One region of the Halobacillus sp. B23F22_1 genome, then DNA from elsewhere that is predicted to be linked to it. Evidence: predicted binding sites of a transcription regulator. Region 1 holds the regulator's gene; each other region holds the start of a gene.
What was found. The regulator LexA, encoded in region 1, represses DNA repair genes until DNA is damaged. The targets are predictions, from matches to a motif close to CGAACATATGTTCG.
Positions count from the first base shown of each region.

Region 2: ACGTNH_RS02960 (YolD-like family protein) is a predicted target of LexA. The motif match lies at 7,421-7,434, and genes of this name have one in related genera.
Region 3: ruvA (Holliday junction branch migration protein RuvA) is a predicted target of LexA. The motif match lies at 3,394-3,407, and genes of this name have one in related genera.

Region 1 covers NZ_JBIEKE010000002.1:583,142-593,075, forward strand. The annotation lists gene acnA (aconitate hydratase AcnA) at 1-339, opposite strand, end outside; gene ACGTNH_RS10770 (DUF2621 domain-containing protein) at 597-1,025, shown strand; partial or broken gene ACGTNH_RS10775 (IS5/IS1182 family transposase) at 1,130-1,317, opposite strand; gene ACGTNH_RS10780 (CcdC family protein) at 1,641-2,108, opposite strand; gene ACGTNH_RS10785 (Na(+)/H(+) antiporter subunit B) at 2,139-2,573, opposite strand; gene ACGTNH_RS10790 (cytochrome c biogenesis CcdA family protein) at 2,643-3,347, opposite strand; gene ACGTNH_RS10795 (YneF family protein) at 3,503-3,730, opposite strand; gene sirA (sporulation inhibitor of replication protein SirA) at 3,805-4,212, opposite strand; gene tkt (transketolase) at 4,358-6,364, opposite strand; gene ACGTNH_RS10810 (DUF896 domain-containing protein) at 6,529-6,762, opposite strand; gene ACGTNH_RS10815 (YneB family resolvase-like protein) at 6,835-7,494, opposite strand; gene lexA (transcriptional repressor LexA) at 7,799-8,422, shown strand; gene rraA (ribonuclease E activity regulator RraA) at 8,614-9,096, opposite strand; gene ACGTNH_RS10830 (hypothetical protein) at 9,475-9,934, shown strand, end outside.
Region 2 covers NZ_JBIEKE010000001.1:598,449-608,382, reverse strand. The annotation lists gene argS (arginine--tRNA ligase) at 29-1,696, opposite strand; gene ACGTNH_RS02985 (YwiB family protein) at 1,693-2,124, opposite strand; gene ACGTNH_RS02980 (hypothetical protein) at 2,201-2,647, opposite strand; gene speB (agmatinase) at 2,735-3,613, opposite strand; gene speE (spermidine synthase) at 3,818-4,645, opposite strand; gene ACGTNH_RS02965 (transglycosylase domain-containing protein) at 4,777-6,828, shown strand; gene ACGTNH_RS02960 (YolD-like family protein) at 7,065-7,400, opposite strand; gene ACGTNH_RS02955 (YwhD family protein) at 7,541-8,089, opposite strand; gene thmT (2-hydroxymuconate tautomerase) at 8,272-8,454, shown strand; gene ACGTNH_RS02945 (YwgA family protein) at 8,633-9,133, opposite strand; gene ACGTNH_RS02940 (HD domain-containing protein) at 9,148-9,934, opposite strand, start outside.
Region 3 covers NZ_JBIEKE010000002.1:176,859-186,792, forward strand. The annotation lists gene ACGTNH_RS08610 (phosphotransferase) at 1-708, shown strand, start outside; gene nadE (NAD(+) synthase) at 743-1,480, shown strand; gene ACGTNH_RS08620 (YhcN/YlaJ family sporulation lipoprotein) at 1,549-2,109, shown strand; gene ACGTNH_RS08625 (YebC/PmpR family DNA-binding transcriptional regulator) at 2,189-2,941, shown strand; gene ACGTNH_RS08630 (BofC N-terminal domain-containing protein) at 3,016-3,339, shown strand; gene ruvA (Holliday junction branch migration protein RuvA) at 3,460-4,077, shown strand; gene ruvB (Holliday junction branch migration DNA helicase RuvB) at 4,097-5,098, shown strand; gene ACGTNH_RS08645 (DUF2905 domain-containing protein) at 5,104-5,319, shown strand; gene queA (tRNA preQ1(34) S-adenosylmethionine ribosyltransferase-isomerase QueA) at 5,309-6,334, shown strand; gene tgt (tRNA guanosine(34) transglycosylase Tgt) at 6,365-7,501, shown strand; gene yajC (preprotein translocase subunit YajC) at 7,516-7,779, shown strand; gene ACGTNH_RS08665 (TIGR04086 family membrane protein) at 7,885-8,265, opposite strand; gene ACGTNH_RS08670 (ArsB/NhaD family transporter) at 8,390-9,679, shown strand; gene ACGTNH_RS08675 (DUF421 domain-containing protein) at 9,728-9,934, shown strand, end outside.

The DNA.
Region 1 (9,934 bases):
GCTGCCTCCTAAATCTACCATCGCTTTACGCAGTGATGCTAAATCTACTACAGCAGGTACCCCGGTAAAGTCCTGTAAGATTACGCGAGAAGGCTTAAATGGTACATCCTCCCCTTTAGAATTACTAGTTCCCCAGTTTGCTAAACTCTCTACATGTTCATCTTTAATAACACGACCATCATGTTGACGAAGCAGAGATTCAAGTAGAATACGGATCGAAAAAGGCAGACGAGAAATCTTGCCATGTCCCGCATCTTCTAAGGCTTTTAGTTCGTAATAGTTGTACGTTTGGCCATTCAAATCAAATTGTTTGCGAGCATTAAATGCATTGCTAGCCATAATTCCTTTTACCCCCTCTTCAATAATTAAATGGCATATTCCTTGATCGGTATTGCCATTCCCCAATGTGTCATTTGCTTTCTTTTTCTGAAAAGTCCACAAATATGCATCCTTTATTGTATATGAAAACGATTTATAAGTAAAATATTTACGCAAATTTTTTATGATTTCGACACAGTTGGAAAGTAGCTTGTCTTTCGAATCATATGGTTTTATAATAAATGATAATACTTATTAAATGAAACAGGTGATGTTTTATGTCAGGCGGTTTTGCCCTGTTTATCATAGGGTGGATAGTTTTAATGATCGGCCTTATGAGCATTGGCGGCTTTTTTATGTTTCGGAAGTTTTTAAAGAGAATGCCGAAAGAAGATGGAAAATCAACAATGGATTGGGAAGAATATTATGTAGATCAGACCATTCATATGTGGTCGAACGAGCAAAAAGCATTGCTTGAAGAACTTGTTTCCCCTGTCCCTGAATTATTTCGCGACGTGGCAAAGCAAAAAATTGCAGGCCGTATCGGACAAGTAGCACTGGAAAAAAATAGTCGAGAGATTACCGAAGATATTATTATTGAAGGGTATATTTTAGCAACCCCTAAAAGAGATCATAAATTTCTTATTAAGAAACTTGAAGAAAAACAGATTGATATTACTCCCTACCAACCATTATTTGAACAATAAAAAAGATCGTACTCTATTAAAGAGCACAATCTTCAGCTTGTGGAGAAACCCCAGTTTCTCAGCAAGCTTTTTTTCTTGCCGGCAGGAGCGAAAGCCCCTTCCCTTTTCCTCGTTTGGAATCGGCAGCGGGCAATAACTCCAAATACATCTCTTTGAGCGAGGCCGTGACAAATGGGGTTAGTCAAGTATCCGCATATAAACCAACAGCTTCAATATCAAATTCGAATCGCTCGATCTGACGGTCTAAACGTTGTAAATAAGGCTTGGAATCATGAATGTTTCCTGGTGTGACGTCTAGTACCTGCAGGGCTTCTCTTGACTGCTCGTCCCGCAGAAGTCGGCACTTTTTCCGTTCCTTTGACCAAAATGTAATGTTGAAACCTTCGTAATGTGAACGCCTTAGATCTATCTCTAAAAAGGGTTTGAGGAAACGGCGAGACTCCTGAAGGAAATGGGAATCAGGTGTGACCCTGGAGGCTGATAAAGCCCGAGGAGGCACACCATTTTCCCGCGGAAAGGAAGTCGTTCCTTTACATCTCTAAAGCAAGGAATTCTACACTCTTTAAGGTTTCTCTACAAGTTAAAAATCGTGCTCTATTAAAGAGCACGATCTTTTTAAGACGGCAGTGTTTTTTCAAGTCTAAGAAATTGTTTGAGCATAGCAATCCGCCAAGTTAATATCATTCCAAGAGCCAAAAGGAAAAACATTCCGCTCGTTTCACCAAAAGATATCGAAGAACCAATAATAATCTTCAATACAATTCGTAGAATTAATAATCCAAAAAGAATGAACACAAAAGCTCTGGAAGGCTTTAAGTAAATATTCCCTTCACGCACCTCAAACTTTGAGGATCGAATAAGGAATATAGAAAATACGGCTCCAATAAACACGGCTTCTAGGACTTGTGTCCATTCGACACGAAACATTGGAAATAAAAACATTAGTGCCCCCGTACTCATCATAAACGGAGGCAGAATAATCTTTTTTACGCTCGCAGGCCTTTTGGCTGCACGTAAGCGCACAAAAATCATTACGACCGCCATAGCTGCAGCCATTATGGAACTAGAAATTATCCAAAACATAACGTTCACTCTTTCATCCGTTCACTGTAATTAGCTTTCTTCTCGATCATCCGCTACCGTTAATATGATCGTCATGGTAACTCCGATGACGGTTAAGTACACACCAAGGTCAAATAGTAAAGCCGTAGCCAGTTCAGTACGCCCCAGAATAGGAAGCTGAAAATAGCCGAAGTTCTGTGTTAAGAATGGTGCGTTAAATAAAAAGGCACCAACACCAGTACCAACAGCTATAATTAATCCTGTAAAAATCATGTACAAGTAATTCACCCGAATAACTTTTCTAATAGCATTTAATCCATAAGCCATATACATGAGAACTAGTGCTGCTGCAGCCATTAATCCCCCAATAAATCCTCCACCGGGTTTATTATGTCCAGCAAAAAACAAGTACACTGAAAACCCCAGTAAAATAAAGGCAATTAACGACGTCGTCGTTCGTAAAATTAAATCGTTCGCTCTAGTCATATAAAAACCCTTTCTATCAACATCCATACTTCTCTAATGATAATACATTTTTTCTACAAAATCCATGCTTTAGAATCCTTGAAATCCAAATAATCCAGCCAGGTAAGAGGTAAGCCGCGTCATCCAGTCAAAATACAGCGCAACGCCCATAAAAATCATAATATAACCGCCGACCTTCACAATACGGCTGCTGTAACGCTTAATCCATCCCATTTTTCCAATGAAAAACGACAGAATTAAAAACGGTAACGAGAAGCCTAAAGAATAAGCTACCATCATCACTAAGAATAAATCGGGTTGATCTGCCCCTAATACTAAGACAGCTGAAAGAATAGGACCTGTGCAAGGTGTCCACCCTAAAGAGAATGTTAAACCAATTATAAAAGAACCAATATAACCAGCTGGACGATTTTTAAAAGTAATTTTACGATCCTTCATAAGGAATTGAAAATTAAATACTCCAATAATAACAAACCCGAAGAAGATGATTAATACAGCGCCTAAGCGTCGAATTAAATCTTCATTTTGAATCAACAGTTGAGCAAAGAAAGAGCCGGAAAATCCTAGAAGTAAAAATATGGTGGAAAAACCCAGCAAGAACAACACAGTATGGAGTATACTGCGTCTCGTCAGCATACCATTTTCGTCCCTTAGTTCACTGACACTCATACCTGTTATGTACGATAGAAAAGCTGGATACAAAGGGAGGACACAAGGTGAAATAAAAGAAAGAAACCCAGCTCCAAAAGCAAGAAATACATTTACATCTGTCATAGTTACACGTCCCCCATCAACATACTCGCCCTTTATTGTATCAGACGGATACTAAAAAAACGATAATGGAAGTGTGAACATATTATGAAACAAAGCTTCCTAAATTATAAAAAAGCCTTCACTCCCATATAATAGAAGTGAAGGCTTTAGCTTTTTTATTTGGTCTGCTGATTGTTCATAGCTCGCATCATCTGATTGATCTTCTTCTGCGAAGGCTTCTGGCCCATTTGCATCATCAATGTACGCAGCATTTGCTCATTAATCGGCGGGTTTTTCTTTAAATAGTTCATCATGTATCTTCTAGCAATGAAGAAGCCTAAAGCTACGCCACCAACTAGAGCTAAAAGAGCAATGATGATTACCCATACGATGCCCAAAGTCATATCAACGTCTTCCTCCTTCGTGTTGTCTCCCATAACAGTATAGTAAAATGATCAGATGAATACAATAGAGCATTTTACGATAACAGACGCTGACTTATAAGAGGGGAAATCCATCCGTAATGTTCTCCGCTTTCTTCAATAATAAAAAACGTTTGATCACACATTCTTAGCGGTTGAAATAAAACCCGTTCTGCTTGCCAGAGGCTGTCACACTGAAATAGACAACAGCAATTCTTACCATCTAGTATATCATAATTTATTTCACAATCGAATAATCTCTCTTCCAAATCTCTATGGTTTCCATGAATTTTTTTCAACCAATCATAGAAAGAGAAATGAGTCGTAATATAATCTAATTGATTCATGTAAATAGGGGAATTTGAAAAATTATGGCATTCTTCGAAAAAACGCTTCAGCAAGTCTACTTTATAATAATATTTTTCAGTAACTTCACGTTTTACAGCGTATACCGCAAATTGCATGCGACCATCCCTCCTTGAAAGTATTATATCGATCAAGGTAGAATTAGTTTGTCACATTATGTCAGCTGCTCGAAGATACTTTTGTCAAATTTTCTTTATGTAAAGCTAACTACTGCACACTTGAAAGTGTGCAGTAGTTTTTTACTTAATTACTCATTAGGTTTTCAGCATGCTTCACAACATTGTCTACGGTAAAACCAAATTTCTCAATAATGGTGTTACCTGGTGCAGACGCTCCAAAACGGTCGATACCGATAACGACTCCATCAAGCCCTACATAGCGCTCCCAGCCAAAGGATGCACCCATTTCAACAGCAAGACGTTGTCTTACATTGTTAGGCAGTACACTTTCTTTATAATCGTCGTTTTGAGCTTGGAAACGATCAAAGGAAGGAACGCTGACAACGCGAACATCATACCCTTTAGTTTTCAGTTCTTCTTGCGCTTTAACAGCAAGCTGGACTTCTGAACCAGAAGCTAAAAGAATGCCATCAGGTGTTTCTTTGTCAGAATCAACAAGCACATATGCGCCTCGTTTTACACCTTCGTACGCTTTCTCTTTTGTCCCATCAAGAGTCGGAAGACCTTGTCGCGTAAGAACAAGAGCATTTGGTGTTGTATTTGATTCTAAAGCAATTCTCCAGGCCGCACTAGTTTCGTTCCCATCAGCCGGTCGAACAACTGACAGATTAGGTACAGCCCTTAAAGAAGAAAGCTGTTCAATTGGTTCGTGAGTTGGACCGTCTTCTCCTACTGCAACAGAATCATGCGTTAATACATAATTAACAGGCAAGTTCATAAGCGCAGATAAACGAAGGGCCGGACGCAAGTAATCGCTGAATACGAAGAACGTTCCAGCATACACTTTCAAACCACCGTGAAGCGCCATGCCGTTTAACGCAGCAGCCATCGCAAATTCGCGTACTCCGAACCAAATATTTCGGCCTGCATAATTATGTCGTGAAAAATCTTCTTCCTCTTTAACAGCTGTTTTGTTTGAACCAGCTAAATCAGCACTTCCGCCGAAGAAGTAAGGAATCGCTTTTGATAAAGAATTAATTACTTCACCAGAAGCTGCACGAGTAGCCAGGTTATCTTCACCTGGTTCAAAGCTTGGAAGATTCTCTTCCCACCCTTCTGGCAGCTTACCTTCTTTAGCTAATTCAAATTCTTCAGCTAATTCAGGATATTTCTGTTTGTATTCATTAAATATGTCATTCCATTCCGATTCTTTTTTCGCACCATTATCTTTCACTTTGTTGCTGAAGTCTTCATACACTTCGTCAGGTACATGAAATGGTTCGTGCCCCCACTTGTAATATTCTTTCGTTGCTGTGACTTCCTCTTCGCCTAATGGCGCGCCGTGAGAATCAGATTTTCCTGATTTGTTAGGTGACCCATAACCAATAACCGTTTTAACTTCAATCATTGTAGGTTGGTCTGTGTTTTGTTTCGCTTTCTCAATAGCATTAGCTATTTCTTCAGTATCTGTACCATTTTCTACACGGATTACTTGCCATCCATAAGCTTCATAACGCTTTTCAACACTTTCACTAAATGAACGGTTCAAATCTCCATCAAGTGAGATATCATTAGAATCGTATAGTACGACTAACTTTCCAAGTCCTAAATGACCGGCAAGCGAAGCTGATTCTTGAGAAACACCTTCCATCAGGTCCCCATCACCACAAATAGCAAATGTATAGTGATCAACAACATTGTATTGATCTCTATTATATTTCGCGCTTAAATGCGCTTCTGCCATTGCCATTCCAGTTGCCATGGCTAATCCTTGACCTAGCGGTCCTGTGGTTGCTTCCACACCGTCTGTGTGTCCATATTCTGGATGACCAGGTGTTTTGGAGTCCCACTGACGGAATTCTTTTAAATCATCAATGGTTACTTTATAGCCGGAAAGGTGAAGCAGGCTATATAAAAGCATAGATCCGTGACCGGCTGATAAAACAAATCGGTCTCTATTGAACCAATCTGAATTATTAGGGTTATGATTCATAAATTGTGTCCATAACGTATACGCCATAGGCGCAGCCCCCATAGGCATTCCCGGATGGCCCGAGCTTGCTTTTTCAACTGCATCAATAGTTAGTGTACGTATTGTATTAATGGAAGTTTGTTCAATACTGTTTGCCAAAATAATTTCCCCTTTCTTCTAGCGCGTATGTAACATGTATTATCGTATAATGAAATGAAGTACGTGACAAGTTTCACAACGGATTTTCTTCAGGAGTCACTCATTTAATTTCCCCCGACCCTTAAAAAATAAACAAAAAACCGCACATCATGTGCGTGCGGTTATTAATGCTTTTTCTCATTTTCTTGCATTCTCTTCAGCTTCTCAGGAGTGACGTCGTTACCTTCGGGATCAACTACTTTCATGCCTTTCAGCTGGTTTTTAAAAGACTTTCGAACGTTTTTTAAATATTCTTGACGTAGTTCCTGTTGTTCTTCTTTTTCTTTATCCGTAAGTCCTTCTTCCTTGGACTTATGAGAAAGCTCATTTATACGATTTAACTTTTCGTTAGAAATCATTTAAAATTCTCCTTTAATGTGAGGATCTAAAGAAAAGACAAGAGTCGATTCGACACTTGTCTTTTCACTATATTAACGCTCTTCATTTAGTTTTTCAAGTGAGACAAACTCTCTGTATCTTCTATGTACAGTAGCTTTTGAAACATCAAACCCTAATCCCCGAAGGGTAGCTGCAATTTCATTAAAAGTAAGCTTATTATCTCTCAGTCTAACGACTTCTTCAATTGGAAACTCCACTCTTTCTCTTCCTGGTGCTAGGTGTTGGTTGGATAAGTTCTTTTGAGGGTTATATCCATTTTCTACTGCTTTTCTCATTCCTCTGCGAATTTTCATATTATGAATCTTTCGCTGATATTCTTCAACTATACCTACGATTTGCAACACCATTGAATCAGATTCTGACATTGTGAATTCACCTTGCTCAGTCAATGAATAGATTTTAACATTTAATTTTTGAAGTTGATGAAACAAAGCTATCTTTGTATTACCACGTCCCAGCCTTGTTTCATCTTGTATAAACAGCACATCAGCTTGCTCAGTTGAAAACAAATCAAGCATCCGAAACACACCATCTCGTTCTATTTCATATCCGCTGGCCTGTTCCTCAATGCATTCTATAATTTCTATAGATCTATTTTCGGCCAATGCTGTTAATTCCGCTTTTTGTCTAGCTAATGAACTTACTTGCTCTTCTTTTTCCGTACTTACTCGACAATATAAAATAGCTTTCATTTACAGTAACCCCTTCTCTGGCCTATTTCATTAAACACTCGTTACCATGGAATAGTATAAGAAAGCCAGGCTTGCTGCAAATAATAGAATATAAGTGACGTCCAGTTTTGAAAGTTTGTTAAACATATTAAACACTCTCCCCATTAAGAACAAGCGTTCCCGAAAACATCTGTTCTCATTTGTTAATTTCATTATATACGAACGTCCGTTCTTGTCAAACATTTTTTTCGAACGCTTGTTTGTGTTTTTGGACAGCACATGATAGAATGAAACTACTATAATCCTATGTTCGAGGTGTTTAAATATGAGTAAACTTTCAAAAAGACAGCAAGAAATACTAGACTATATTAAAGAACAAGTACTATTAAAAGGTTATCCACCATCTGTAAGAGAGATAGGCCAATCTGTCGGGCTAGCTTCAAGTTCTACTGTTCACGGCCACCTGTCAAGGCTGGAAAAGAAAGGTTTTATCCGCAGAGATCCTACTAAGCCGAGAGCAATCGAAGTTATTGAATTAGAGGAAGATTCAAGTATACCTCGTACAGAAGCTGCATACGCCCCTGTTATTGGTAAAGTAACGGCAGGATCTCCCATTACGGCCATAGAAAACATTGAAGAGTATGTGCCTCTCCCTGACTCTTTAGCCGGGGGAGATGACAACACGTTCGTGCTTGTCGTACAAGGGGAAAGTATGATAGAAGCAGGAATACTAGATGGCGACATGGTCATCGTCAGGCAGCAGACGACAGCTAATAATGGTGATATTGTGGTAGCAATGACAGATGACGAAGAAGCTACTGTGAAAAGATTCTTTAAAGAAAGCAACCACATTCGCTTACAGCCGGAAAACGCCACGATGGAGCCGATTATTTTAAATGATGTGTCTATCCTGGGCCGAGTAGTAGGATTATATCGAACGGTACACTAATTTTTTAACTTGGGGCAATAGAATCCCCGCGCATAAAAAATCAGCTGACTTCAATTTGGTCAGCTGATTTTTTATTCTTTCTCTTATATAGTACTAGGGAGAAGCTCTAAAGGCTCATTATTTCAGAAAATACCCTATATTTGCGAATAACCTGAAGTAGTACACTTTAATAATCCTGGCAGGCTGTCGTATTAATCATGTAAATTTTCAGAGGCTACCAGAATACCATCTTCATCTACATAAACATAATCGTTTGGATTCCAAACAACATTACCAAACTCTAGAGCTATATTTTCTTCTCCTTTTCCTTCTTTTCGGCTTTTTAGAGGGAGGCTTCCTAACGCGATGACCCCTGTTTCAGCTTCGCGGAGTTCTATACGATCTCTAATATACCCATTAATGATAATTCCTGCTAAGCCTTTTTTGGCAGCTATTTCTGCTAAGTTCCCTCCTAATAATGCACAATTTTTAGAAGCTGCTCCATCGACAACTAGCACGCTGCCTGAAGGGATTGTTTCCAGCGCCTTCTTAACAAGAACATTATCGTCTTTCACCTTAACAGTGAAAATAGGTCCAAAAAACCTTTCCTTTTTCCCTAAACTTAAAAATGAAGGTTCAACAATTCTTACCTTTTCTGGCACACGATCACATATATCAGCAGTTTTGATGTTCATTATTATTTCCTCCTTCATAATTTTTCCTTCCATTAAAATATAGACTCTCATCTCAATCATTCCGTAAAAAGAATTCATCCTAAATTACTTTCCATGTATATCCGTTTAAATCCTGCAATCCTTCCTAATTATTTAGCTTCATACACAAAATTCTTTAATTACTAGAAACTAAAACCTGTTCAGCATTCCAATGCTAATATACTTATAGCAGCCTGCAAATAAAGAAGAACAATGGCGACGTATAGAAATGAAGCAGTTTAAAAAAATCGACAAAATAAGTTTGTAACCGCCGGCAGAAAATATTTTTCTAAAGGTTTTGATAAATTAAAACAATTATTGTATATTTTATTACAACAATTGTTTTATTAAGGAGCGCATATGATACAATATAATGTCGAACAAGCATTAGAAAAATTGAAACAATATAAAATAACAAAGAACAAAGAAAGCCTACGTCGTTGGCTGCGAAACGGGACGCTAAAAGGCATCCCACCGACCTCTAGAAAAAAAGGATGGAAAATTAATGAATCAGATTTATGGGGGTTTATTAAAGATCGCGTACCAGAGACATCTTTAATAAAAAATAACACAACAAATGTTGTGAAAAATGAAGATTATCGAGAATTCGTACGATCTGAAATGTGGTGGGAACTTGTACGCAAGAACTTATTCGAAGGTGCAATAGAAGTGAAAAAGAAAGATATTCAAATATGTTGTGAACAATTGAACTGCACGAAAGATTTTGAGGAATATCTATGGGGCCTTATTAATGAACACACTTGGCAGGCTACACCACGAATTTTTTATTTACATGATGCTTTTCTATTCCGCAGTCATC
Region 2 (9,934 bases), on a different contig from region 1:
GTCTATCAGGCCGCTTACGCTTTTCTACCTACATTTTCTCTGGGGCGGAGACACCGATGAGGTGCAGGGCATTTTGTAGTGTGGTGCGTACGGCTTTCATTAACGCTACACGTGCTATGGTACGTTCTTGATTGTCTGGATCGAGTACTTTTTCAGCGTTGTAAAAGCTGTGTAAGTTCGATGCTAAATCAAATGCGTACTGTGTCACTCGGTGCGGTGTGCGTTTTTCAGCTGCATCTGATACGATCTGCGGAAATTCGCCTAAGCGTTTGAGTAAGTCTTCTTCTTTTTCAGAACTCAGATGGCTTCCCTCAAATTGACCGGCTGCTAAACCTTTTTCTACCGCCTGGCTCACCATTGTACAGATACGAGCGTGGGCATATTGCACATAGTAGACAGGGTTTTCATTCGATTCCGACCGGGCTAAATCCATGTCAAAGTCCAGGTGAGAGTCGCATGAACGCATGGAGAAGAAATAGCGCATGGCATCTATTCCTACCTCTTCCATAAGTTCACGTAACGTTACGGCTTTGCCTGTTCGTTTACTCATCTTGACTTTTTCGCCGTCTTGAAACAGATTCACCATTTGAATAATTTCAACTTCCAGCGTGTCTTTGCTGTAACCCAGGGCCTGGATAGCCGCTCTCATTCGAGGAATGTAACCATGATGATCGGCTCCCCAAATATTAATTAATGTATCAAATCCACGGTCGAGCTTATTTTTGTGATAAGCAATATCCGGTGTTAAATACGTATAGGTTCCATCATTTTTAATTAAAACGCGGTCTTTATCGTCACCGAATTTAGTCGTTTCAAACCAGGTCGCATCGTCTTTGGCATAGACGTAGTTTTTATCCTTTAATACTTGCAGGGCATCTTTGATTTGATCGCCTTCATAAAGCGATATTTCAGAAAACCATTCATCAAACGGTACTCGAAACTCTTCTAAATCATGTTTAATTTTATCTAATTCAAACTTCAGGCCGTATGAACGGAAAAATTCCTGCCGCTCCTCTTCTGGAGTGTCGACCCACTTGTCGCCATCCTCCTCAGCCAGCTTCTCGCCAAGTTCGATAATATCCTTGCCGTGATAACCGTCTTCAGGCATGTTCCATTCTTCACCAAGAGCCTGCATGTATCGAGCTTCTACAGAAAGAGCTAAATTGGCCATTTGGTTTCCAGCATCGTTGATGTAATATTCACGTGACACATCGTAGCCTGCCGCGTCCAGTACATTACATAGAGAATCGCCAACGGCCGCTCCACGGGCATGTCCAAGGTGAAGAGTGCCTGTTGGATTAGCGGAAACGAACTCTACTTGAATTTTATGACCGTTACCAACATTTGTACGCCCGTAAGCCTCTCCAGCCTCCAGAATAGAGGGCACGAGGTCAGTTAAGTACTGGTTGTTCATATAAAAATTAATGAAGCCAGGTCCCGCAATTTCAATCTTTTCAATCGATGCTTTCGAATGATCAAACTGCTCCACTAGTTCTGTCGCAATTTGACGCGGATTCTTCTTCGCCACACGCGCCAGCTGCATCGCCATGTTTGTGGCATAATCACCGTGAGACTTATCCTTCGGCTGTTCCAGCACAACATCCGGCATTTCTTCGTCGGCTGCTAATCCCGCTTCCTTAACCGCACGGACGATTTCATCTTTAAGCTTTTGTTCCGTCTGTTCTACAATATTCATTCGCTTTCCTCCTCAAAAAGTAACGTCAACCGATGACGCTGCGTCACTTCATGATTCAGCGTCATTTGATAGCTAATAAATAAACGTCCACGATCTCCCTCCGCCATTGAACGGTATTCGATCTGATCGGTGAAAGTTTTCATATGAAAATCACCATATGTATGGTGATAAATATTTTCCGTCTCTAACTTTTTCTGAAAGACCTGCCGCATATCTACGCCGCCTGTTCGCTTAATACTCACATGCCCCGGCTTTACCGTTACCATCGTATGAATCGGTTCCCCTTCTTCCGGGGTCTCTGTAAACTTAAGCACTTCCGTTTCTCCACGCGAGAAAAATTGGCCAGGCTCCGATAGCGTCATTTCTTCTTTACGTTCAGCATCGCGGATCTCTGTAACGAGCTTAACGCGCACATCTTTAGCTGTCATTCTATCGCTCCTTGTTTAAGCGTACATCCTTAACCTTTATATTATAAGAATTCACAACCGAAAACTCAAGTCCTGTCTAGTTTAAGAGAGCGTTTACCTGATCATTTACCGACTGTATTTCCCCTATATAGGAAGGAACGGTTGCTACTGCATAGATGACAATAACCCCTGCCGTTATCGCAGCAAACCACTTTCGAGGAACTTGTTCTTTAAAGGGCTGGGTTTCTTTAAAAACGGTAAATAAAATCAGCGGAAATAATAACGAAATGACGATTAAATCCTGCTGCCAGTGACGCTCCACTTCTTGAATAGCTGATTGTAAAAGTAACACTTCTGCAGCATTTTCTGAAAAACTGAGATGTCCTACTTCGTTTTCTGCTATTCCTTCTTTAATAGCAACCGAAGCCCCTTCGCTTTCATACGAATAACCAGAAGGATTCCAATCATTATTTATCGTTATAAAAAGCAGTGCTGCCATAATAATCGCATAAACGGATGTGAAGACAATGATTCTTTTATTCATTCTAAGCATATCTCCTTTATTCCAAGCTTCTTCTACAAAAAGAAAAATCCGTTACATACGAGTAACGGATGAATTCTATTCTATCATCTATTTCACAAAACCTAAAAGCATTTCCCTGATGAATTTACTAGCCGCGATGGCTGTCTGTTCAGTGGGGTCATATGCAGGGGCGACCTCAACAAGATCACATCCTACGACATTTACTTCTGAACGGGCAATTGCATGAATGGATGCGAGCAGTTCCTTTGATGAGATCCCTCCCGCTTCAGCCGTTCCCGTACCCGGTGCATAAGCAGGATCAAGTACATCAATGTCGATGGTGACATATACATTCTCACCTGCAAGATCAGGTAAAACACGCTTCAGCGGTTCGAGCACTTCATAACGAAACATGTGCATCCCACTTTCTTTTGCGTACTGAAATTCTTCACGCATGCCGGAACGAATACCGAAAGAGTAAATATTTTCAGGCCCAACCAGTCCGCACGCTTTACGGATCGGAGTGGAATGGGAAAGGACTTCTCCCTCGTACTCCTCCCTTAAGTCGGCATGGGCATCTATATGGATAACCTTCAGGTTCGACAGCGTTTCGTGAAACGCCTTAATGACCGGCCAGCTGACGAGATGCTCTCCACCAAGTCCGATCGGAAACTTTCCTTTTTTCAAAAGATCCTGCATATACTCCTCAATGATATCGAGGCTTTTCTGCGCGTTTCCAAATGGAAACATAAGATCGCCGGCGTCGTGGTAGGCTACTTCTTCAAGATGACGGTCAATATATGGGCTGTATTCTTCAAGTCCGATGGAAGCTTCACGGATGCGGTTAGGGCCAAAGCGTGAGCCGGGTCGGAAGCTGACGGTGTAGTCCATGGGCATGCCGTAGATGACGGCCTGTGCTTCTTCTTCGGTGGCGCGGCTCATGATGAATACTTTACCTGAATAGGATTCGTCGAAATAATGGGGCATTGGTTTAACCTCCTTTACTGGGTGCTGTGCTCGGGGTACCAGGTACCGATTACTCTTTATTGAGTACAGAACGCTTTTTAGTCTAATCGGTACCTGGTACCCAATTGGCTTTCTACTCATCATTGAAAGTGTACCCATTGACTCTCCGCCATAATTAATAGGGAAGCCAATTGCTCTTCTTCTATATTGAGAGGGTCCCCACTGCTATTCTGTCAGCTCTTTCACAAACTTTGGCAGCACAAATGAGGCGCCGTGGAGTTCATTTGTATAGTATTTGGTGTTGATGTCTGTAAAGCGAGCTGCCGGAATCTGCTGAGGATCGTAAATTTTACTTCCCATAGTGAATGTCCATAAGCCGCTTGGATACGTTGGGATGTTAGCTGTGTATAATTTTGTGATAGGAAAAGTTTCTTTTACATCTGCACACACCTGACGGATAAGATCCGCTTTAAACCATGGGTTGTCCGTCTGAGCGACAAAGATGCCATCCTCTTTGAGAGCTTTCGATATTCCCTCATAAAACCCTTTCGTAAATAGATTAACAGCCGGGCCGACGGGCTCTGTAGAATCAACCATGATCACATCATATTCTCGTTCGCTCTTAGCGATGTGCATGAAACCGTCGTCTACTTGAACATCTACTCTCGGATCGTCTAACGTCCCTGCGATGGAAGGCAAATACTGTTTCGAATATTCAATGACTTTGCCGTCGATTTCGGCGAGGACCGCTTTTTCAACACTTTCATGCTTTAACACTTCACGAATCACACCACCGTCTCCCCCGCCAACGACTAAAATTTTCTTCGGACTGGGGTGAGTAAATAACGGTACATGGGCGAGCATTTCATGATAGACAAATTCATCTTTTTCCGTCGTCATCACCATATCATCAAGGACGAGCATATTGCCCCATTCCTCAGTTTCCAACATTTCTAACTCTTGAAAATCTGTTTTTTCTTTATGCAAAGACCGGTTTACTTTGGCTGTAATTCCAAAGTTGTCAGTTTGTTTTTCTGTAAACCATGTACTCATTTGTGATTCTCCTTTCACTTCCTGTAAACAATCAAATTATAGAGCAATCTGCGGAAAAAGCAAGAGAATGTTTAATTTACTCCTCTTTTTCCCATAATAATAGCAATTATAACAGGTGGGAGATTAGGAGAATGCTATTATTTATTCGTTTATCATGGAAGTGGGTGCGCCGCAGTTTTAAAGCGTTTTTCACGTTAGGAATTTTGGGAGTTATTGCTGTTCTTGGACTGCTCGCTTACGCCATTGTGCTTGGTCCTCCATCGCTGTCCACTGCACAAAACACCACCTATTATTTAGCCGATGGCGAAGTAATGGAGGGTTATGATGTCGGGGCAAGCAGACAGTGGATCAGCTTAGATGAGATGCCGGAGGAAGTGATCGATGCGACCCTGGCCATTGAGGATCATCGTTTTTATAATCATTATGGTTTTGATTTTAAACGAGTGGCTTCAGCCGCGTTAACGGATTTAAAAGCTATGAGAATGGTCGAAGGCGCGAGCACGATTACGCAGCAGTATGCCCGCAACCTCTACTTATCTCATGAAAAGACGTGGACAAGAAAATTAAAGGAAGCCTTTTACGCGATCAGGCTGGAGATTTTCTATGATAAAGATGAAATATTAGAAGGGTATCTCAACACGATTTACTATGGCCACGGCGCTTATGGCATCGAATCGGCCAGTCGTTACTTTTTTAATAAAAATGCAGGAGACTTAACATTGGCAGAAGCTACGATGCTTGCAGGTGTACCTAAAGGGCCGAGTTACTACTCCCCACTCGCTGACAAGGATAATGCGGAATCGCGGCAGGAGCGAATTTTATCGCGCATGAATGACCTGGAGTTCATTACAAACTCGGAGAAAAATGAAGCTGTTACCGCTTCCCTCGACTATTATGACCATTCTGCCGAAGAAGCTAAGGCGGTCGGCCCATATTTTCAAGATGAAGTTGTCCGCGAGGCTGCACGTTTGCTCGATATAGAAGTAGAAGCCGTCGAGTCCGGGGGCTTCCATATTTATACTACGCTCAATCCGGATCATCAAAACGAGCTTGAAGCAGCGTTAGACGAAGAGTTCAATGGTGCTGCGGAGATTGAAACAGCTGCGGTCGTAATGGATAATAATACAGGGGCTGTCACTGCAATGGCCGGCGGAAGGGATTACAGCGCGAGCTCATTCAACCGCGTCACGCAGTCGAAGCGTATGGTCGGCAGTACCATTAAACCATTTTTGTATTATGCGGCATTAAACAATGGCTATTCTCCATTAACGATGCAGGAAAGCAAGCCGACTACATTTGAGCTGGAAGATGGCGATGTTTATTCGCCCAGCAATTATAATAGTTACTACGCCAACGATGACATCACGATGGCCCAGGCGCTTGCTTTATCAGATAACATATACGCTGTAAAAACTCATCTCGATATTGGACCGAAGACATTTATAGATACGCTGCGTGATTTTGGCTTTAATGAAGACCTTCCTGCCGTTCCGTCTCTTGCACTCGGAACAGCTTCAATTTCTCTTTACGATATGGTTAACGGATATTCGAAGCTAACAGGCGGTTCACCAAAAATTCAAAAGCATACCATTTCAAAAATTACGGATCACAGAGAGAATGTTTTATACGAATATGAAGAACCTGAGTCCGTCGAAGGAAAAAAACTAGATAAAGAAGCAGCTTTTTCGGTGACTCACATGATGACCGGGATCTTTGATTCTGCATTAAACGGATATATGAACGTTACCGGTTCCAGTATTGCCGACCAACTGTCACGAACGTACGGCGGTAAGTCAGGTACAACCGATTCGGACAGCTGGATGATCGGCTTCAGCCCTCAATATGTGATGGGTGTATGGAGCGGTTACGATGATAATCGGAAAATGACACAGCCGAGAGATCAGCAGTATTCTAAAGAGCTATGGGCGAATACGATGGAACGAATCCACGAGGACCTGCCCGTGGCGGCCTTTACACCGCCCGGAGACCTAAAAGGAGTCTATATTAACCCTGAATCCGGGAAGCTTTCCGGCCCAGCTTGTCCTGAAGAACGCCTCGTATATGTAAAGAAAAAAGATGTACCAAAAGAGACCTGCGAAGAAGAAGATTCCGATATTAAAGAAATCGAAGAAGAACTGGAAAAAGACCCATGGTACCGCAGCATTGTAGACTGGTTTCAGTAGAATCGGCTTTTCTGTACCAGGTACCGACGACATCAACTTCTGTACCTGGTACCGAGAGAAAAAAGAAAAAAACTAAAAAAAGACAAAGAAAACGACCGGCACTGACCGGTCGCTTTCTTTGTCCTAGCATACATGTATAACCCATGTGTTATTAAATATATTATTCTCGCTGCGCATTAGTCAAGATTCGTCATGCCAAAAGTTATTGAACATTTTGTGAACAAAATGACAAATGCTTACACAATCGCGATGTCCGCAATATCATCGAGTAAAAATTCCACTGGATCCTTTGCCCGCAAATCTAACGCCTTGATTTTACGAGCACGTTTATCGACGGCAGTTATCTTCACACGCCAGCTTTCATAATCAAACCCATTGTGTACACTAAGGTCCACAGTTAACTGATCATGTACCGCTCTCTGCAGGATGAAGTCAATTTCAACAGCTTTTTGCTCATCAAGCATTCCTTTTTCGACGCGTTCATCCTCCTTCCAAACTTTTTTAATCATCTCGACGTGCTCAGGTAACATCAGTGAGGTCCACTTAATCGTTCCTCGATCTCGACTATCCATTTTTGACTCTCCTTTTACCGCGAACGTTTGTTCTTATAATAGCACATACGTTCTCTTTTTACACTGGTATTTTACGGAAACCGCTCCTTCATAAAAAATCCCCCTCCATGAATGGAGAAGGATGGTTAATCAAAATCACATTATTGAGCGCCGAGGCTGTCTTTCAGTTCTTGGGCTGTATTTTCCCAAAGTTCCGGTTTAAATTCACGTAAATATTCGCCTAGAATATGCCTTGATTTTTCATCCATATGATCGACGACAAATTTTCCTTTTAGTGATTTATCCATATGGTTCACGTGTTCTGGAAGCAGCTTATAGCCGCGGCGGATCTCACGGTCTACGACAATTTCACTTCCGGCCACACCGTAAAAGCAAGGGTTTCCTTCCCGATAGTCGACCGTCACCCATACAATCCAGTAAAGCTTGCCGTTCGGCACTTCTGAACGATCTGTTAAAAAGCGAATGCGTTTCTCTACCGCACTTCTTGCATGAAGAGCACCCATATCCATAAACGCTTCTTCTTCATTTGGATCTACAATGACCGGAGTCATATTTTCAAGACTAATCGATCCAACACCATAGCCCCCGTGGCCATCAGTGGAATCATCTTTTATGATTGTGAATTGATTTTTCTTTTTATCGCTGCCTTCTTCTTGCTTATTATTTTTAAATTGATCAAATTCCTTCATTGGTACCTGGATCCTCCTTTTAGCTGGCTGTTGCTCCTATTCTAACATAGGGTCCGCCCCAATTTCAGAGCACAGGCCTTTGCAAGAAATGAATTTTTTTTAGAAAAAAGGAAGGAATTCGAGATTTTTTGACGAAGTAAAACGTTAAGGGATATATTTATAGGATAAAAGGGGAGAACGTTATGCCGATCGTAACAGTCCAAATGCTTGAAGGGCGTACCGATGAACAGAAAAAGGCGTTAGTAGAAAGTGTGACTAGCTCCGTTACAGAAACCACGGGCGCTCGTAAAGAAGCAGTGACGGTAGTGATTGAAGAAATGAAAAAACAACACTATGGGGTCGGCGGCAAACGCCTCATTGATTAGGCCGGAAGCTCTCAAGCGCACAGCGCTTGGGAGCTTTTTCTGATCGGTTAATCAAACGTTTGTTTAACGTCCATGCTGCCTGAAATAGGAACCATCTTTAACCAAAGCCGGAAATGCACTGATCCATTTTCATGAAAATACATAACAAAAAAAGATATACTGGCGAACAGTATACCTTCTAATGATTCTGGCGGATATTTTCAATAAATTCCCATCCTTCTTCAATATCTTCAACTGTGTAGTTTTGCTTGCTTTTCACTGAAAATACTTTTTCTGAAATCTCTTCCTTAGGAAGATGTTCAAAGAAAAGCATGGTCGAGACAAGTTCTAAGAAACGAGAGCTTTTTTCGTTCATCTCATCGATACGGCGGTTTAACGACGGCAGTTCCGTATGGTAACGCTCCATAAATTCTTTCCCCGAATCAGTAACTTCATAGCGGTACTGGTAGTAATTCTTCTTTTCTTCTTTCGTTTCACTTATAAATCCAAGATTACACATTTCTTCAATACGAAGAGTTAATTCTTCAGAATAAGGACCGTAAAAATGAAATTGGTAACGCTCCTCAAAAGGCACGTCACATTTTTTCAGGATATAAATCATTTTTTGCAGCCTTTTTCTTCCTACAATTGCGTCAGAGCTTGAGAAGAACTGCATCAGCTTGGCATGGTTCTCCAACATAGCATCCCCACTCCCTATCCATACAAAATTTCCATAATTCGTTTCTTCGTTTTACTGCGATTGGACATCCCTTCAAGCAAGTCCTGAGGGATGTATAACTTGTGATCCGTTCGTTTCTTCCCTGAGATTGACTCCACAATCTCAGATAACCTTGAAAGTTCCTTCAATTCCTGATTTGGCTGCAGAAGGTGAATCGGCAGACGCTCCCCTTCTTCACCAGGCCGGTAAAAATCGTACGGCAAATCCGAGCTGGAATCAACCACCAAATAGTAATCCGGGTTAATCCCCGCCTTTTGGAAAAGCTTATAGAGTTCCATCCATTCCGACATTTGCAAATTTGGATTAAATTCAATGTATTTAAATAAGCGGCGGTTCACAAACCGATCACACAAATCTGATAAAATTTCGTCGTCTTCCTGCATCCACATTTGGAAATAGTAAAGCGCAATTGACTCATCAAGCCCTAAATATTCACTAAGTGTCGGCTCCCCTTTAAAGAAAGACAAGAAATGAGTAGGCTCCAGTTTAAAGCGATACCCCTCCTCATACAGCTCCTTGGCCCGATGAAGGATTTTAGATAAAATCACTTCTGCACTTCGCGTCACCGGATGAAAATAAACTTGCCAGTACATTTGATAACGACTCATTATGTAATCCTCAACCGCATGCATGCCGCTTTCTTTAACGACGACTTGATCTTCCATCGGACGCATCACACGCAAAATCCGTTCCATATCAAAATGACCATAACTTACTCCTGTAAAATACGCATCACGCTGCAGGTAATCCATACGGTCCGCA
Region 3 (9,934 bases), 410 kb from region 1:
AAGAGCGTTAGTAAGCTTGGGTGTGAGTGGGGATTATTTGAATGGATTGAAGGGCGACATGCAGATTTTAATGAAAAAGAAGATCGGTTGAAAGTTTATAGTTGTTTGAGGAAATTCCACCGCACCTCTGAGGGCATAGAAATGATGTCAATACCTAGAGATCCTCTTTATATTAAATGGGAACGCCGCTTGGAACAGTTTAAGACGACACAAGAGATATTTATTAGTTATAATAAAAAAACCTTTTTTGAAGAGGTTTATACGACAACAGAACGCCTGCTCTATGCATTTTCACTTTTTCAATGGGGAGAGATGGAGAGGGACGCCTGGGAAAAGCACCAGTGGCTGCATGGAGATGTCGCCCATCATAACTTCATTGTTGATACCAGTAACCGAGTGAAAATGATAGACTTTGACCTTCTTCATGTGGGGCCTAAGGTATATGACGAAATTCAGTTAGCCCATCGTTTTCTGCCTTTTCTTGAGGATAAAAAGACTTCTTTTTTTAAACTCTTCCACCAAGTAGAATTTCCGCAAATCTGGTTGAGCGGCATATTAGTGCCAGCTGATTTAATTCGGGAGTGGTTATACGGTTATAATAAGTATAGAAGAGGTGATGGCTCGCTTTCCAGCCATTTAGATAAATTTGAAGAAGCATGGCTGCGTCGGAAACCGTTTGTCCGGTATACAGAATTCATGCTAAGATAAATACTATCTTAAGTGTGAAAGGATGAACATTCAGGTGGAGCAAAAAGTTGATAAAATCGTGCAGTGGTTGAGAATGCAAGCCGAGCAAGCAAATGTTGATGGACTTTTAGTAGGTGTAAGTGGAGGCATTGACTCAGCAGTAGTAGCTCATTTAATAAAGCGTGCATACCCTGAACATTCGTTAGGAGTTATTATGCCATGTAAAAGTAATCCAGAAGATCAAGACCACGCGCAAAAAGTAATAGATTCTTGTGATATTCAATCGATGGTGGTGGATCTTACAGAAACTCATGACGTTATGTTTCGGAACATAGTCAAACAATTAAAGTTAAATGAAGCGTATAACGATGAACAAGAAAAAATAGCTGATGCAAATCTGCGAGCCCGCCTAAGAATGAGTACCCTTTACACGGTAGCTACAAATCATCGTTATTTAGTTGTGGGCACGGATAATGCAGCTGAATGGTATACAGGCTACTTTACTAAGTTTGGTGATGGGGGAGTTGATTTAGTACCCCTGGTAAATTTAACTAAAGGTGAAGTTCGTGAGATGGCTCAGTTCTTAGGAGTACCAGATGAAATTGTAAATAAAAAGCCTAGCGCTGGGTTGTGGGAAGGCCAAACAGACGAAAATGAAATGGGTACCAGTTATGATATGATTGATCGTCATTTAAAAGGGGAGAGCATACCTGATAAAGACCGGAAGATCATTGAATCCATGCATAAACGTACAGCTCATAAACGTAATATTGCTCCTGGTCCGCCGCGATAAATCCCTAAAATTAACAGACTAAAACATTCTCCTTTTTCACATAGTATGGAAAAAGGAGAATGTTTTTTATGTATTATAAAGTGACAATTTTTATTGGTTTCGTTATGCTGGTTAGTGCTTGTGGCAATGATATTCCTGATAAAGCTAATGAAAGTCAAGGGGAAGAATTGTATCAGCCCATAGAGTATACGGAGGATGACGGAAAAAAGGAAGGCAGCCAAATTCCGACGGGAGAAGATCAATACTTTAAACGGACGAGTCAAGATGAAATGAGAGAAACTAAATATTCTAAAACCAATCGTTCGCATGATAATGCATTTAATAACGAAGAGTCGATGGCTATTACTCAAGAGGTTAACGAACTTAAAGAAATTACAATGACACAGGCTTTTACGAATGGAGAAAAAGCGTATGTTGCGGTAATGGTAAATCCATATGACTGGCGAGATGATGATATTGAGGAGAAAGTATTAGAAAAAGCTCAGGCTGTTACCGATCTACCAGTGGTCGTTTATACAAACATTAACTCTTGGGAGAAAAAGAAAGATGTTAATGCCAGAAAAGCTGCAGATGAAACTCCTGATAAAGTAAGAGAGCGTATTAGAGACTTTTTTAAAGAGAATGAGTAGAACGATACCCATTTAATTTGGAATGATTTATGTGGTATATTGAGAAAGGAAAAGAATTGCTCCAAGGGAGGAGATACCTATGGCTGGTCATTCCAAATGGAATAATATTAAGCGTCGTAAAGGCGCTCAAGATGCAAAAAAAGGTAAACTGTTTATGAAACACGCCCGAGAAATATTTATGGCGGCCAGAGAAAGCGGCGGAGATCCGGAAATGAATGCAAACCTCCGTATAGCTGTAGATAAAGCAAAATCAAATAATATGCCCAATGATAATATTGACCGGGCCATTAAAAAAGCAACAGGAGATCTTGATGGGGTGAATTACGAAGAATTCATCTATGAAGGGTATGGGCCTGGCGGTGTTGCAGTAATGGTGAAAGTGTTAACGGATAATAAGAACCGTACGGCAGCAGAAGTTCGCCATGCATTTAATAAGAATGACGGCAACCTTGGGGAAAATGGTTGTGTAGCATTTATGTTTAACCGTAAAGGTTATTTAGTCATCGATCGTACAAGTACAGAAATTGATGAAGAGGAATTACTTTTAGAGGTCATTGAAGCAGGCGGTGAAGAATTAGAATCTAGGGAAGATCAATTCGAAATCTTTACTGCTCCTGAAGATTTTAGTGAAGTGAAATCCGTTTTAGAAGATAATGAGCATACATTTGAGACTGCAGAAGTAACAATGTTCCCTACTACTTATACGCATGTAGATGAAGAGGTTGTCTCCAAAATGCTTACTCTAATTGATATGCTTGAAGATAATGATGATGTTCAAGAGGTGTATCACAATCTAGATGCCGATGAAGAAGTATTAGAGAAACTATCATAATGTAATACCTCTTATAAAAGCTGTTGTTTCTGAGCATACTAGAGACAACAGCTTCTTTATGAGGAGGTAAAATTGTGTACACTATTTGGATGACAATTATTATGATCATAGGTATGGCTCTTCAGCCGGCTTCGGCCAATATAGAGAAGGATGCCAGCCATCATAGTTATGCCAGTTCTTCAACTTTTAATAAAGCTATTCCAGCCTTTGCGTATTTAGAGCCATTAGAATTAAAAGTTATTCTTAAAACGTATGACCAGGAAGAATTAATAGATACCAAGGTGAAAAGTGAAAAGATATGGGCAATGGAGGATTTTTGGACTCAATATGATGGCTGGGTTGTAGAAGAGCAGAGAATCGGTGAAATTGTTTTTCAACGCCAACTTGAACGCACGTGAAAAGTAGAAAACCGCTGAAAGATGGCGGTTTTTTTCTATGGGTTCGTGCTTATGCGAACATGTGCTTGTGTGTTACAATGAAATGTAGATTATTAATTCGAAAATAGAGGGGAATGCACCATGATCGCCTATATAAAAGGGAATGTAACATCAATTGACGAAGAAGCAATTGCGATTGAAACGCAGGGAGTGGGCTACGAAATCTTATGTGCGAATCCATTTAGCTTTCAATCAGACTTACATAAAGAGATTAAAGTTCATACGTATCATTACGTAAGAGAAGACCAACAACTTCTGTTCGGCTTTAAGAAAAAGGAAGACAAGTTGTTATTTGCTAAACTGTTGAACGTGTCAGGAATTGGACCTAAAGGAGCTCTCGCAATCTTAGGCAGTGTCAGTGTGCCAGAGTTTGTTTCTGCAATAGAACAAGAAGATGATAAATATTTAACGAGGTTTCCTGGAGTAGGAAAAAAAACAGCCCGCCAAATGATTTTAGATTTAAAAGGCAAGCTGATCGTATGGCTGCCTGATGAGCAAAATGAACAAACGATCTTCTTCGAAGAGGCTGGATCAGATAAGCAGAAAAGAGAGTATATTGATGAAGCACTGGAAGCATTGAAAGCCTTAGGCTATTCGGATAAAGAGCTTAAAACGGTTAAGCCTGAACTAGTCAAAGCAAATCACAGTAGTGTGGATGATTATATCAGGCAGGGTTTACAGTTACTAATGAAAGTATAATGGAAAGGAGGTATAAAGAATGGAAGACCGGATGATCTCTGGAGAACAACAAGAGACGGAACGGGATATAGAGTTGAGTTTACGCCCAGAATGGCTGCGTCAATATATTGGGCAAGATAAAACGAAAGAGAATCTGCACATTTTCATTGAAGCGGCTAAGATGCGCGAAGAACCTTTAGATCATACACTTTTGTACGGGCCGCCTGGCTTGGGTAAGACGACGCTCGCTTCGATTATTGCGAATGAGATGAATGTACAATTTCGAACAACAGCCGGCCCAGCTATCGAACGTGCGGGAGATTTAGCTGCTATTCTTTCCTCCCTGGAGGCTGGAGATGTACTCTTTATTGATGAAATTCATCGGTTGCCGCGTTCAGTGGAAGAGATATTATACCCCGCGATGGAGGACTTTTGCTTAGATATTGTAGTGGGGACGGGTCCAAGTGCTCGGTCGGTCAGACTGGATCTGCCGCCATTTACTTTAGTGGGTGCTACTACTCGTGCAGGGCTGCTTTCCGCACCATTAAGAGACCGTTTTGGTGTACACAGCCGATTAGATTACTATGACACTAAAGCACTGTGTGCCATTGTAGAAAGAACAGCAGATATTTTTCATATTGGAATAGATAGTGAAGCGGCTGCTGAAGTCGCTCGCCGCTCAAGAGGCACCCCGAGGATTGCGAATCGCTTGCTTAAACGAGTGAGGGATATTGCACAAGTACGAGGAGAATCGGTTATTTCAAATGATACAACACAAACAGCTCTAAAAATGCTGCAAGTGGATGGAGAAGGCTTAGATCACATTGATCATAAGTTTCTTTTAGCCATTATCGACAGCTTCAGGGGAGGCCCTGTCGGTCTTGATACGATTTCTGCTACCATAGGTGAAGAATCTCAAACCATCGAGGATGTATATGAGCCATTTCTGCTGCAAACCGGCTTCATTCAGCGTACTCCTCGAGGGAGAGTCGTCACTCCTAAAGCATACGCACACTTTAACCGGGAGGTGCCGAGCTCTTGACGGGCATGGGTAAAGTCTTTATTGTAATAGGGGTTGTATTTATTGTTATCGGTTTAATATGGAGTTTGTTTGGCAAACTACCTGGGGATGTTAGTTTTAAGAAGGGGCCAGTGACGGTATATTTTCCAATTATGACTTCCATTATAGTAAGTGTTGTGTTGACACTTATTTTTTTAGTAAAATGCGATAGAGCAAGAATAGGAGCTTCACATGGATATTAATGCATATGATTTTCATTTACCAGAGGAATTAATTGCTCAAGTTCCTTTGAAGGATCGAACTTCTTCTAAGCTTATGGTACTTGATCGTGAGAAAAAAAATATAGAGCACCAACGTTTTTCGGACATTACAAATTATCTGCAAAAGGGAGATTGTCTTGTTCTTAATGACACTCGTGTTCTTCCAGCAAGGCTATATGGTGCCAAAGAAGACACGGACGGAAAAATTGAAGTTCTACTTCTGCATCAAACATCAGGTGATGAATGGGAAGTACTTGTAAAGCCGGCAAAAAAAGTGAAAAAAGGCACTCGAATTGTTTTTGGAAATGGACAGCTTGTTGCTGAATGCACAGAAATTCAAGAGCATGGAGGTCGAAAAGTTATATTCTCATATGATGGGATTTTTCTCGAAGTTTTGGAATCTTTAGGAGAGATGCCGCTTCCTCCATATATAAAAGAACAATTATCCGATCAGGAGAGGTATCAAACGGTTTATGCAAGGGAGGAAGGGTCTGCTGCTGCGCCTACAGCAGGTTTGCACTTTACGAACGAGCTGATTGAAGAGCTTGAAAAAAAAGGGGTGGAAATGGTTTATTTGACATTGCACGTGGGGCTTGGAACGTTCCGCCCAGTGAGTGTCGATAATGTTGAGGAACACGAAATGCACGCTGAGTTCTATCAGTTAAGTGATGAATCAGCGAAAAAATTAAATAAAATTAGGAAAAACAACGGTCGAATCATTTCTGTAGGAACCACCTCTACTAGGACGTTAGAGACGATCGTACGTGATCATGGGAAATTTAAGGAAGCCAGCGGATGGACAGATATTTTTATTTATCCACCTTATCAGTTGCAGGCAATCGATGGACTAATTACAAACTTTCATTTACCAAAATCTACCCTGATTATGCTAGTCAGTGCGTTTGCTGGGCGGGACTTTATACTTGATGCTTACCAAAAAGCCGTTGACGAAAGTTACAGGTTCTTTAGTTTTGGCGATGCAATGTTTATTTTTTAATGAGATGGCTTGTAAGAAAGGAACGAAAACATGGCAATTACTTATGAATTAATAAAAACTTGTAAACAGACTGGAGCGAGACTTGGGCGAGTTCACACCCCTCACGGGTCCTTTGAAACACCAATGTTTATGCCTGTTGGCACGCTGGCTACTGTTAAAACTATGAGTCCTGAGGAACTAGACCAAATGGGTGCACAAATTATTTTATCGAATACGTACCATCTATGGCTCAGACCAGGAGAGGACATTGTAGAGGAAGCAGGCGGACTTCATAAATTTATGAATTGGAATGGGTCTATCCTTACTGATTCGGGCGGTTTTCAAGTCTTCAGTTTGAGTGACCTAAGGCAAATTGAAGAGGAAGGGGTGCACTTTAGAAACCACATTAGTGGAGAGAAGTTGTTCCTATCCCCGGAGAAAGCAATGGGTATACAAAACTCTTTAGGTGCAGATATAATGATGGCTTTTGATGAGTGTCCTCCTTATCCTGCTGAATATGACTATATGAAAAAGTCGGTTGAACGAACAAGCCGCTGGGCTGAACGTTGTTTAGAAGGTCACAAACGTCCTAATGATCAAGGGTTATTTGGAATTGTGCAGGGTGGAGAGTATGAAGAACTGCGTCGTCAAAGCGCAATAGACTTAACATCCATGGATTTCCCCGGGTATGCCATTGGAGGCCTCTCAGTAGGTGAACCAAAAGATGTGATGAATAAAGTACTTGATTTTACAACACCGCTTCTACCAGATCACAAGCCAAGATATCTTATGGGCGTAGGTTCACCGGACTCTCTTATAGATGGTTCTGTAAGAGGGATTGATATGTTTGATTGTGTGTTGCCAACGAGAATTGCGCGGAATGGAACGCTTATGACTTCAGAAGGAAGATTAGTGGTTCGAAATGCCAAGTTCGCCCGCGATTTCCGCCCGATCGATGAGAATTGTAATTGCCATACATGCCGCAATTACAGCCGGGCTTATATCCGTCATTTAGTAAAAGCGAATGAAACGTTTGGTTTTAGGCTTACTACTTATCATAACCTTCATTTTCTGTTAAAATTAATGGGGCGAGTTCGTGAAGCCATTAGAGAAGATCGACTCGGGGACTTTAGAGAAGAATTCTTTGAACAGTATGGTTTCAACAAACCAAACGCAAAGAACTTTTAGAAAGGGGGATACGAATGGACACATTATTAGGGTTATTACCGATTATTTTAATGTTTGTCATTTTCTATTTCTTGCTAATCCGGCCACAGCAAAAGAAACAAAAGCAAGTTCAGAATATGCAGTCGGAGTTGCAAAAGGGAGATAGAGTTATCACAATTGGAGGCCTGCACGGCACGATTCACGCTATTGATGAAGGTACTTTAATCGTTAGCGTACAGGATGGCTCTCAGCTTAAATTTGACCGTTCTTCAGTTAGAGAGAAGCTGAACCAGGACTAAGGATAATGCGAGTAAGGTCTGTCCTTACAAGAGACAGACCTCAGCTTATCTACATATTTTGTTAGAAAAACCCTTCTGCTGGGTTTTTTTATTTGTTCTTTTTTACTATTGTGTACTTCTGTTTGGCATGTTGACTCCAATCATGCCTCCAAGCGAAGCAGCTAAGAGCAGCCCTCCAAAGTAACTCAGCTGGGCAACAGAGACCCAGCGGTTCTCAAAGATAATTTGAAACAACATAATAATGACAATAAACACGATTCCAGTTAGCAGACCTGTCAGCCACCCTTTCTTCTGTCCTTTATATGCTGCCAATAATCCTCCAAAAGCGAGGATAGTTAAGCCAGCTATTAAAGAAATTTGATTTAAGGTGTCTGTATCCATAGCGGTAAACCGCAGCAAGCTGGCTAAAATCGCTGAGAATAGAATCATTAAAATGAAAATGGAACCGACCCCATACCCAAGAACTCCTTGCAAAAAAGTTTTCATTTCGTCCGCCCCCTTATTTAGCCTGTTTTCCTAACTATATGCAACAACATAAAGAGGATAGAAGTAGATATTTAGACGAGCTTTTGAATAGATATAAAAAAAGCACGTTTAATGGGGGAGATTTATGACCACTTTGCTTACAATCATTATTTTCTTAATAAGTTATTGTTTGCTTATGGTAGAAAAATGGAACAGAGCTACTGTTGCATTAACGGGAGGGGTGCTTCTTCTAATATGCAATGTGTATGAATGGGAGGAAGCATTTGGTTTTATTGATTGGGATACGATTGCTTTGCTGTTTTCGATGATGGTCTTAGTATCGATTACGAAAAAGACAGGGATTTTTACTTACGTTGCTATTCGGCTTGCTCAGTTAGTAAAAGGTCGGCCAGTTCCGCTGCTCATTGTCTCAGCTTTGTTTACAGCGCTGGGCTCTGCTCTTCTTGATAATGTGACGACAGTACTTTTATTTGTTCCCGTTCTACTATCATTAGTAAAACAACTACAACTACCTTCCTTTCCTTATCTCGTTACTACGATATTTGCTTCAAATATAGGGGGAGCAGCGACACTAATAGGAGATCCGCCTAATATAATGATCGGACAGGCTGTGGAACATTTTACATTTTTATCCTTTCTTAATAATATGGGTCCAGTTGTTTTGCTTGTTTTTACTGTAACGTTAATCATCCTTATTTTAATTTTTAAAAATCAATTGCATTACAATGAAAAATTAGCTTTAGATTTTATGAAAAAAGATGCTAATGAGCATTTAGAGAAGAATCAACTGTTGGTGCGATCCCTCTCTGTTCTTTTTTTAACGATCGCAGGATTTATGCTTCATCCCTTTATACACATGGATATTACTACTATAGCTGTTAGTGGGGCGTTATTACTTCTATTCACTACTGATCATCTTCTCGACGTAGAACATGTATTTCAAGAAGTGGAATGGGTTACACTATTCTTCTTTATGGGACTATTTATGTTAGTGGGAGGGTTACAAACTGTAGGATTGATAGATGAGTTAGCTCGGGCGATGGTGTGGGTCTCTGACGGAGATTTACCGTTTACTTCTATGCTGATGTTATGGAGTTCAGGTATTCTCTCTGGTGTAGTAGACAATATACCATTTGTTGCTGCAATGATCCCAGTTGTTCAAGAGCTTCAAGGTTATGGAATGATGAATGTTGATCCAATTTGGTGGTCTTTAGCCTTAGGTGCCTGTTTAGGAGGGAACGGCACGCTAATAGGTGCTTCAGCAAATGTAGTAGTAGCAGGGCTTGCGGCGAGCTACAAAGAACCAATCCCATTTCTTAAATTTGCGCTATATGGCATACCCATTCTTATTTTATCGTTATGTATTTGTACGCTTTATATTTTCTTAAGATATTTAATTCCATTTTTATCATAGAAATTGAAGGATAGGTCATCTTAAACATGTAGAGTTTAAGAAGGGCTGATGACAATTATGGTTTTTGAACTGCTCATTCGAACACTTGTCACATATTTTTTAATTTTAGTTATTTTTAGGCTTATGGGTAAACGCGAAATTGGCGAGCTTAGTGTCATGGATCTAGTTGTGTTTATTATGCTGGCTGAAATTGCTGTTTTTTTAATTGAGAAACCCGATGATTCAATTTGGAGAGCAATCGTTCCGATGGCTGTT